DNA from 3 places in the Streptomyces phaeolivaceus genome. Region 3 is predicted to be linked to each of the others. Evidence: predicted binding sites of a transcription regulator. Region 3 holds the regulator's gene; each other region holds the start of a gene.
What was found. The regulator HrcA, encoded in region 3, represses chaperone genes, less so after heat shock. The targets are predictions, from matches to a motif close to TTNGCACTCNGNNNNNCNGAGTGCNAA.
Positions count from the first base shown of each region.

Region 1 (3,275 bases), 3.7 Mb from region 3:
TGCGGTGTGGGGAGGGCGTCTGGCGCCGGGCAGGTGGGTGGCGTGGGTGGCGCGCTGGGTGGGCGGTGGCGCCGGGGAAGCGCGCGCGCCGCGTCGCCGGGCGTCTGCGCCGCGCCATGGGGCGTGCGGCGCGACAGCTCGTACGCCGGACCCATGCGCGTCGACAGTCGGTACGCCGCTCGCCCGTGCCTCGGCCGGCCCTTCCGCACGCCCGGCCCTCTCCGCCCTCACGGCCCTCGCCGTCCTGTTCCTCGCCGGGTGCGCGGCCGATCCCGCCGACCGGGCGGACCGGGCCGAAGCGGCGGCGCCCGCGCTGGCCGGGACCCCGGAATCGGCCCGCTCTCCGGCGCCGCCGCTCGCCGCGCCCTCGCCCCCGACCACGCACCCCGGGGGCCAGGGCCCCGCCGTTCCGCACCCCGGCGCAGGCGCCCCGCTCCCCACCGCTCCCCACCACCCCCACACACCCCCTTACCGCCGCTGGGGCCTCCCCGCCCCCCTCGCTCCCGCGCCCGAGAAGCCCGATCGGCCGCCCACGCCCCGTACGGCGGGCCCGGGGCTGCCGCCCGTCGTCGACCGGGTGCGGACGCGCGACAAGGTGGTGTTCCTGACGTACGACGACGGGGCCGAGAAGGACCCCCGGTTCGTCGACATGGTCAGGGAACTGCGGCTGCCGGTGAGCATGTTCCTGACGGACAGCGTCGTGGGGCCGGGATACGGCCACTTCGCACGGCTGCGGGCGGTCGGCGCGACCGTACAGAACCACACCCTCGACCACACCGGCCTGCGCGGCCTGCCGTACGCCGGACAGCGCGCCGAGATCTGCGGCCAGCAGAACAAGCTGCGGCAGCGCTTCGGCGTCCGGCCGACCCTCTTCCGCCCGCCCTACGGCGTCTACGACACCACCACGCTCCGCGCCGCCGCCGACTGCGGCATCACGGCCGTCGTCCTGTGGCGCGCGTCCATGCAGATCAACGATCTCCGTTACGCGGTCGGCGACCGCCTCCGCCCCGGCGACATCGTCCTCGCCCACTTCCGGGGCCCGGAGCAGCTGAACGGCACCACGCTCACGGAGATGACGACGCGACTCCTGCGCCGTATCCAGCAACAGGGCCTGACGGTCGGACGCCTGGAGGACTACCTCTGACCCCCGCGACTCCCCGCCGCGCTCCACGGAATTAGCAGTCCGCTTGACCGAGTGCTAATCGCGGTCATAGTCTCAGGTCTGGCACTCCCCACTGGAGAGTGCCAACTACGCGACGGGCAGGTCCGGCACCCGCGACGACGGATCCACCTGGTCGCCACCTCAGACAGTTAACCCCGTGAGATCTCCGAAGGGGGAGGTCGGATCGTGACGACCACCAGCTCCAAGGTTGCCATCAAGCCGCTCGAGGACCGCATCGTGGTCCAGCCGCTCGACGCCGAGCAGACCACGGCCTCTGGCCTGGTCATCCCGGACACCGCCAAGGAGAAGCCCCAGGAGGGCGTCGTCCTGGCCGTGGGCCCGGGGCGCTTCGAGAACGGCGAGCGCCTGCCGCTCGACGTCAAGACCGGCGACATCGTGCTGTACAGCAAGTACGGCGGCACCGAGGTGAAGTACAGCGGCGAGGAGTACCTCGTCCTCTCGGCTCGCGACGTGCTCGCGATCATCGAGAAGTAGTTCACCCGCTTCCTCACCGAAGCACACCGCTTTGAGCTGCGCCCCTGGCCCCCGCGACCTATGAAGCCGGGCGTTGGGGGCGCAGTTCGTTTCACCCACGTTTTCCGAGAGGGCTGAACCGCTCCCATGGCGAAGATCCTGAAGTTCGACGAGGACGCCCGTCGCGCCCTCGAGCGCGGCGTCAACAAGCTTGCCGACACGGTCAAGGTGACGATCGGCCCACGTGGCCGCAACGTCGTCATCGACAAGAAGTTCGGCGCCCCCACCATCACCAACGACGGTGTCACCATCGCCCGCGAGGTCGAGGTCGACGACCCGTACGAGAACCTCGGTGTCCAGCTGGTGAAGGAGGTGGCGACCAAGACCAACGACATCGCGGGCGACGGCACCACCACCGCCACCGTGCTCGCCCAGGCGCTCGTGCGCGAGGGCCTGAAGAACGTCGCCGCGGGTGCTTCCCCGGCCGCCCTGAAGAAGGGCATCGACGCCGCGGTCAAGGCCGTGTCCGAGGAGCTCCTCGCGACCGCCCGCCCGATCGACGAGAAGTCCGACATCGCCGCCGTCGCCGGTCTGTCCGCCCAGGACCAGCAGGTCGGCGAGCTGATCGCCGAGGCGATGGACAAGGTCGGCAAGGACGGTGTCATCACCGTCGAGGAGTCCAACACCTTCGGTCTGGAGCTGGACTTCACCGAGGGCATGGCCTTCGACAAGGGCTACCTGTCGCCGTACTTCGTCACCGACCAGGAGCGTATGGAGGCCGTCCTCGACGACCCGTACATCCTCATCCACCAGGGCAAGATCAGCTCCATCCAGGACCTGCTGCCGCTGCTGGAGAAGATCATCCAGACCAACTCCTCCCGGCCGCTGCTGATCATCGCCGAGGACGTCGAGGGCGAGGCCCTGTCGACCCTGATCGTGAACAAGATCCGTGCGATCTTCAACGCGGTCGCCGTCAAGGCTCCCGGCTTCGGCGACCGCCGCAAGGCGATGCTGCAGGACATGGCGACGCTGACCGGCGCCGAGGTCATCTCCGAGGAGGTCGGCCTCAAGCTCGACCAGGTCGGCCTGGACGTGCTCGGCTCCGCCCGCCGCGTCACCGTCACCAAGGACGACACCACGATCGTCGACGGCGCCGGTGAATCCGGTGCCGTCCAGGGCCGTATCTCCCAGATCAAGGCCGAGATCGAGAACACGGACTCCGACTGGGACCGCGAGAAGCTCCAGGAGCGTCTCGCGAAGCTGGCCGGCGGCGTGTGCGTGATCAAGGTCGGCGCCGCCACCGAGGTGGAGCTGAAGGAGAAGAAGCACCGTCTGGAGGACGCCATCTCCGCGACCCGCGCCGCGGTCGAGGAGGGCATCGTCTCCGGTGGTGGCTCCGCGCTCGTCCACGCCGTGAAGGTCCTGGAGAGCAACCTCGGCAAGACCGGCGACGAGGCCACGGGTGTCGCGGTCGTCCGCAAGGCCGCCGTCGAGCCGCTGCGCTGGATCGCGGAGAACGCCGGCCTGGAGGGCTACGTCATCACCTCCAAGGTAGCCGAGCTGGACAAGGGCCAGGGCTTCAACGCCGCCACCGGCGAGTACGGCGACCTGGTCAAGCAGGGCGTCATCGACCCGGTCA
Region 1 covers NZ_CP045096.1:6,650,099-6,653,373, forward strand. The annotation lists gene F9278_RS30955 (polysaccharide deacetylase family protein) at 245-1,144, shown strand; gene groES (co-chaperone GroES) at 1,349-1,657, shown strand; gene groL (chaperonin GroEL) at 1,784-3,275, shown strand, end outside.
Region 1: groES (co-chaperone GroES) is a predicted target of HrcA. The motif match lies at 1,176-1,202, and genes of this name have one in related genera.

Region 2 (3,275 bases), 1.6 Mb from region 3:
TCAAGACCACCGTTGACGGCGATCTGCTTGAGCGGGGCCTCCAGGGCGAGCTTCACGGCGTTGGCGCCGGTCGCCTCGTCACCCTCCAGCTCCAGCTTCTCGAAGACCGAGGAGGCCTGCAGCAGGGCCACGCCACCACCGGCGACGATGCCCTCCTCGACGGCCGCCTTCGCGTTGCGAACGGCGTCCTCGATGCGGTGCTTGCGCTCCTTCAGCTCGACCTCGGTCGCGGCACCGGCCTTGATGACGGCCACGCCGCCCGCGAGCTTCGCCAGGCGCTCCTGGAGCTTCTCGCGGTCGTAGTCCGAGTCGCTGTTCTCGATCTCGACGCGGATCTGGTTGACCCGGCCCTGCACCTGCTCGGTCTCACCGGCACCGTCGACGATCGTGGTCTCGTCCTTGGCGATGACGACCTTGCGGGCGCGGCCCAGCAGGTCCAGCGTCGCGTTCTCCAGCTTGAGACCGACCTCCTCGGAGATGACCTCGCCGCCCGTGAGGATGGCGATGTCATTGAGCATGGCCTTGCGGCGGTCACCGAAGCCCGGGGCCTTGACCGCCACCGAGCGGAAGGTGCCCTTGATCTTGTTGACGACCAGGGTCGACAGGGCCTCGCCCTCGATGTCCTCGGCGATGATCAGCAGCGGCTTGCCGGACTGCATGACCTTCTCCAGAAGCGGGAGCAGGTCCTTGACCGAGCCGATCTTGGAGTTGGCGATGAGGATGTAAGGGTCCTCCAGCACCGCCTCCATGCGCTCCATGTCGGTCGCGAAGTACGCCGAGATGTAGCCCTTGTCGAAGCGCATGCCCTCGGTGAGCTCAAGCTCCAGACCGAAGGTCTGCGACTCCTCGACGGTGATGACGCCTTCCTTGCCGACCTTGTCCATGGCCTCGGCGATCAGCTCGCCGATCTGGGTGTCGGCGGCGGAGATGGAGGCGGTGGAGGCGATCTGCTCCTTGGTCTCGACCTCCTTGGCCTGGTCGAGCAGCGCACCGGAGACGGCCTCGACGGCCTTCTCGATACCGCGCTTGAGGGCCATCGGGTTGGCACCGGCGGCTACGTTGCGCAGGCCTTCCTTGACCAGGGCCTGGGCGAGAACGGTCGCCGTGGTCGTACCGTCGCCGGCGACGTCGTCCGTCTTCTTGGCGACTTCCTTGACCAGCTCGGCGCCGATCTTCTCGTACGGGTCCTCGAGCTCGATCTCCTTGGCGATGGAGACACCATCGTTGGTGATCGTGGGGGCGCCCCACTTCTTCTCGAGGACGACGTTGCGGCCCTTGGGGCCGAGCGTCACCTTGACGGCGTCCGCGAGCTGGTTCATGCCGCGCTCGAGGCCGCGCCGCGCCTCCTCGTCGAACGCGATGATCTTGGCCATGTGAAGTGGTCCTCCCGGACTGGGGTGGATTGCTCCGGACCGCGCTGGCGCCCGCGACGGACGGCTCGCCTGCCTCGTGGTTCCTTGCCCCACATGGCCTGCGGGCCTCACCGACCCGATCCTCGTTGTCACTCTCACCTTCAGAGTGCTAACGCCAATGATTAGCACTCGCCCCCTGCGAGTGCAAGCGGCTCTTGATGATCCGCAGGTGAACGCGCCCGTGCGCCTCCCGTGCGCGACCCCCCGGCGAGCCCGCCCCCGGGCACACGGAAGGGCTCGCACCCCCGTACAGGGATGCGAGCCCTCCGATGAAGAACGAAGAACGTCGCTGCGTTAAAGCCCGGCGCGCACTTCAGCCGGCCGCGAGTCGGACCATGTCCGCCTGCGGCCCCTTCTGACCCTGCGAGATCTCGAACTCGACCCGCTGGCCCTCTTCCAGGGTGCGGTAACCGTCCATCTGGATCGCGCTGTAGTGGACGAATACATCCGCACCACCGTCGACCGCGATGAAGCCGTACCCCTTCTCCGCGTTGAACCACTTGACGGTGCCCTGAGCCATGCCTAACTCCCCTATTACTGGCCCTTGCACAGATCCACACTTCGCGGATCCGGGTCAGACCTCACCCCCCAACGGTTGGGGGTGTGCGCCGGAACGCGTCGACCGCGGCCGAATGTATCTGTCCAACTGCCCTCTGCAACAGGTCAATGGGACGAGAATTCTGGACACGACCGGTCGGGAATGTACGAACAATTCGCCCGAATTCAGGGCAAGTCGGGCCCCATAAAAGGGAAGAAATACGCAAAAGGCCTGCACACTTTGGCTACTTCATATAGGGCGTGCGGCGCGATCAAATATGCGCCCGGCATGCAATCACTACGGTGATCGGACCGGGTTCCCCAACTGTACCGCGCTCAACCATAGAGAATTGCCCCCTCCGCTTCTCTCGCGGAGGGGGCAATTCGATGAACTCTCGGTAATCAAAGTTACCGACGGTTACTACCGGCGGGTACCGACCGGCGGTCAGCCACCGGCGACCGCGGGAATGATCGACACACCCGCACCGTCCGGAGTCGCCGTCTCCAGCCCCTGCTCGAACCGGACATCGTCGTCGTTCACGTACACATTCACGAACCGCCGCAACTTGCCCTGATCATCCAGAACCCGGGCGGCGATCCCATTGTGGTTCTTTTCGAGATCGGCGATGACTTCGCCAAGGGTGGCCCCCTCGGCGGTCACCTCGGCCTGCCCACCCGTGTAGGTGCGAAGGATGGTGGGGATGCGGACGGAAACGCTCACGATGGGACCTCCGGTCGGGAATGTGTGCTGTTCGAGGCGGTCTTACGCGAGACCGGCCTCATGGAACGAATCGAGGTTGGGCCGGATGGTCGCGGTCAGCCCGGTCCCGGCCACCGCGTCCAGGGTCTTGAGACCGTCCCCCGTGTTGAGGACGACGGTCGTCAGCGTCGGGTCGAGCACCCCGTCCTCGATCAGCTTCTTCGCGACCCCCACGGTCACCCCGCCCGCGGTCTCCGCGAAGATCCCCTCGGTCCGCGCCAGCAGCTTGATCGCCTCGACGACCTGCTCGTCCGTCACGTCCTCCACGGCCCCACCGGTCCGCCGCGCGATGTCGATCACATACGGCCCGTCCGCCGGGTTGCCGATCGCCAGCGACTTCGCGATGGTGTTCGGCTTCTGCGGGCGCACCACGTCGTGCCCGGCCTTGAAGGCCACCGACACCGGCGAGCACCCCTCCGCCTGCGCACCGAAGATCTTGTACGGCTTGTCCTCGACGAGCCCGAGCTTGATCAGCTCCTGGAGCCCCTTGTCGATCTTCGTGAGCTGCGACCCGGAGGCGATCGGCACCACCAGCTGGTCGGGCAGCTGCCAGCCGAGCTGCTCGC
Region 2 covers NZ_CP045096.1:4,563,003-4,566,277, forward strand. The annotation lists gene groL (chaperonin GroEL) at 1-1,373, opposite strand, end outside; gene F9278_RS21380 (cold-shock protein) at 1,726-1,932, opposite strand; gene F9278_RS21385 (ubiquitin-like small modifier protein 1) at 2,395-2,670, opposite strand; gene thrC (threonine synthase) at 2,713-3,275, opposite strand, start outside.
Region 2: groL (chaperonin GroEL) is a predicted target of HrcA. The motif match lies at 1,499-1,525, and genes of this name have one in related genera.

Region 3 (3,275 bases):
ATGACGGCATGGTGCCACTGTCCTCCGGACATCGCCGAATCGGGGTCGGTCGTTTGTTCGGGTGCGGGTGGGTGGGGGCTGGTCGCGCAGTTCCCCGCGCCCCTGAAAGACCAGCCCCTGCGGGCCTGAAAAGCATGGGGCGCAGCCCCGGCTTTTCAGGGGCGCGGGAAACTGCGCGAGAAGCCCCACCGGACCCGCGCCCGACAACGAACCCCCTACGAACCCGCTCAGCGCCCGTTGAACGCGTCCTTCAGCCGCGAGAACAGCCCCTGCTGACCGGGCTGGAACTGCCCCGTCGGCCGTTCCTCACCCCGCAGCACGGCCAGCTGCCGCAGCAGCGCCTCCTGCTCGGGATCGAGCTTCGTCGGCGTCTGCACCTCGACGTGGACGATCAGATCCCCACGCCCGCCACCGCGCAGATGCGTGACACCGCGCCCGTGCAGCGGGATCGACTGCCCGGACTGGGTCCCGGGCCGGATGTCGACCTCCTCCAGCCCGTCCAGCGTCTCCAGCGGCACCTTCGTGCCGAGGGACGCCGCCGTCATCGGGATCGTCACCGTGCAGTGCAGATCGTCGCCGCGCCGCTGGAACGTCGGGTGCGGCAGCTCGTGGATCTCGACGTAGAGGTCACCGGCGGGACCGCCACCGGGCCCGACCTCGCCCTCACCGGCCAGCTGGATCCGCGTGCCGTTGTCGACACCCGCCGGGATCTTGACCGTGAGCGTCCGCCGCGACCGCACCCGCCCGTCGCCCGCGCACTCGGGGCACGGGTTCGGGACGATCGTGCCGAACCCCTGGCACTGCGGGCAGGGCCGGGAGGTCATGACCTGGCCCAGGAAGGACCGGGTGACCTGCGAGACCTCACCGCGACCGCGGCACATGTCACAGGTCTGGGCGGTCGTACCGGGGGCCGCGCCCTCGCCGCTGCACGTCGTACAGACGACGGCCGTGTCGACCTGGATGTCCTTCGTCGTGCCGAAGGCCGCCTCGTCGAGGTCGACCTCCAGCCGGATCATCGCGTCCTGCCCCCGGCGCGTACGCGACCGCGGACCCCGCTGGGACGCCGTACCGAAGAAGGCGTCCATGATGTCCGAGAAGTTGCCGAAGCCACCGGCGCCGAAGCCGCCCGCGCCTCCGCCGCCCGCCTGGGACAGCGGGTCGCCGCCGAGGTCGTAGACCTGCTTCTTCTGCGGGTCCGACAACACCTCGTAGGCGGCGTTGATCTCCTTGAACCGCTCCTGGGTCTTCGGATCGGGATTGACGTCCGGGTGCAGCTCGCGAGCGAGCCTCCGGAACGCCTTCTTGATCTCGTCCTGGGACGCGTCGCGGCGCACGCCGAGCACGGCGTAGTAGTCCGTGGCCACTTAAGACTCCGCCAGGATCTGTCCGACGTACCGTGCCACCGCTCGTACCGCTCCCATCGTTCCCGGATAGTCCATGCGCGTAGGTCCGACCACGCCCAGTTTCGCTACTGCCTCGCCGCCCGAACCGTAGCCGACGGAGACGACGGACGTGGAGTTGAGTCCCTCATACGCGTTCTCATGACCGATGCGTACGGTCATGCCCGAATCCCCCGCCTCGCCAAGCAACTTGAGGAGGACGACCTGTTCCTCCAAGGCTTCCAGAACGGGGCGGATCGTGAGGGGAAAGTCATGACCGAAGCGGGTGAGATTGGCGGTTCCGCCGATCATCAGCCGCTCCTCGCTCTCCTCCACGAGTGCTTCGAGGAGGGTGGAGAGCACCGTCGCGACCGTGCCCCGGTCCTCGGCGTCGAACGCCTCCGGCAGGTCCTCGACCAGCCGGGGCACGTCGGTGAACCGGCGGCCCGCGACCTTGCTGTTCAGCCGGGCGCGAAGATCCGCGAGTGACGTTTCTCCGAACGGCGCCGGGCAGTCCACCAGCCGCTGTTCCACCCGTCCGGTGTCCGTGATCAGCACGAGCATCAGCCGGGCGGGGGCCAGCGACAGCAGCTCCACATGCCGCACCGTCGACCGGGTGAGCGACGGATACTGCACGACGGCGACCTGCCGGGTGAGCTGCGCGAGCAGCCGTACGGTCCGTGCCACCACGTCGTCCAGATCGACCGCGCCGTCCAGGAAGTTCTGGATGGCGCGCCGCTCGGGCGGGGTCATCGGCTTGACGCCGGCCAGCTTGTCGACGAAGAGCCGGTACCCCTTGTCGGTGGGGATGCGGCCCGCGCTGGTGTGGGGCTGGGCGATGAAGCCCTCGTCCTCCAGCGCCGCCATGTCGTTGCGGACGGTCGCCGGGGAGACACCGAGGTTGTGCCGCTCGGTGAGCGCCTTGGAACCGACCGGCTCCTCGGTGCCCACATAGTCCTGGACGATGGCGCGCAGCACCTGGAGCCTGCGTTCACTGAGCATCGCGCACACCTCCAGCTCGCTCTCCGGTGACTCCCCCTTGGCACTCACCACGGGCGAGTGCCAACACTCCCCGCCCAGTGTACGGCGGTGGGGTACGCCCCCGGCAAGGCCGGGCTCCGGTCGGGCTCCGGTCGGGGCCACTTTCCTACTGGGGAGTACGCGAGAACGCCGTCCCCTGAACCACAGCTAGCGTCGGCGCATGACGGTGACTTGGGAAGAGTGCGGGTGGCAGGGATTGACGCCCCGGGTCGGACGGTGCCGCCTGCCCGGCTGGGACTGCACGGTCGGGCTGGTGGCCGGGGACGGTGCGGCCCTCATGATCGACGCGGGGTCGAGCCTGCGGGAGGGCGCGCGGTTGCGCACCGAGGCGTGCCGGCTGCTCGGCGGCGCCCGTGTGACACATCTCGCGCTCACCCACCCCCATTTCGACCATGTCTTCGGTGCGGCGGCGTTCGCCGGGGTGGAGGTCTTCGGCGCGGTGGGCGTCGACGGCGTCCCGACCGGCTCGTCCGAGGCCCTCCGCGCGGACGCCGTGCACCACGGCCTCGCCCCGGCGGACGCCACCGAGGCCGCCGACCTGCTCGTCCGCCCCCGTCACCAGGTCTCCGGCGAGTGGACGCTCGACCTGGGCGGCGGCGTCCGGGTGCTCCTGGCGAACGTGGGGCCGGGGCACACCGGCCACGACCTGGCGGTCCTGGTCCGGGGAACCCCCGACGGCTGCCCGGAGGTCGTCTTCTGCGGGGACCTGGTCGAGGAGTCCGGCGAACCGCAGGCGGGCCCCGACGCGATCCCCTCCCGCTGGCCGGACGCGCTCGACCGTCTCCTGAACCTGGGCGGCGAGGACGCGCTGTACGTCCCCGGGCACGGGGCGGTGGTGGACGCGGCGTTCGTCCG
Region 3 covers NZ_CP045096.1:2,979,595-2,982,869, forward strand. The annotation lists gene F9278_RS13895 (nitronate monooxygenase) at 1-2, opposite strand, end outside; gene dnaJ (molecular chaperone DnaJ) at 228-1,364, opposite strand; gene hrcA (heat-inducible transcriptional repressor HrcA) at 1,365-2,381, opposite strand; gene F9278_RS13910 (MBL fold metallo-hydrolase) at 2,581-3,275, shown strand, end outside.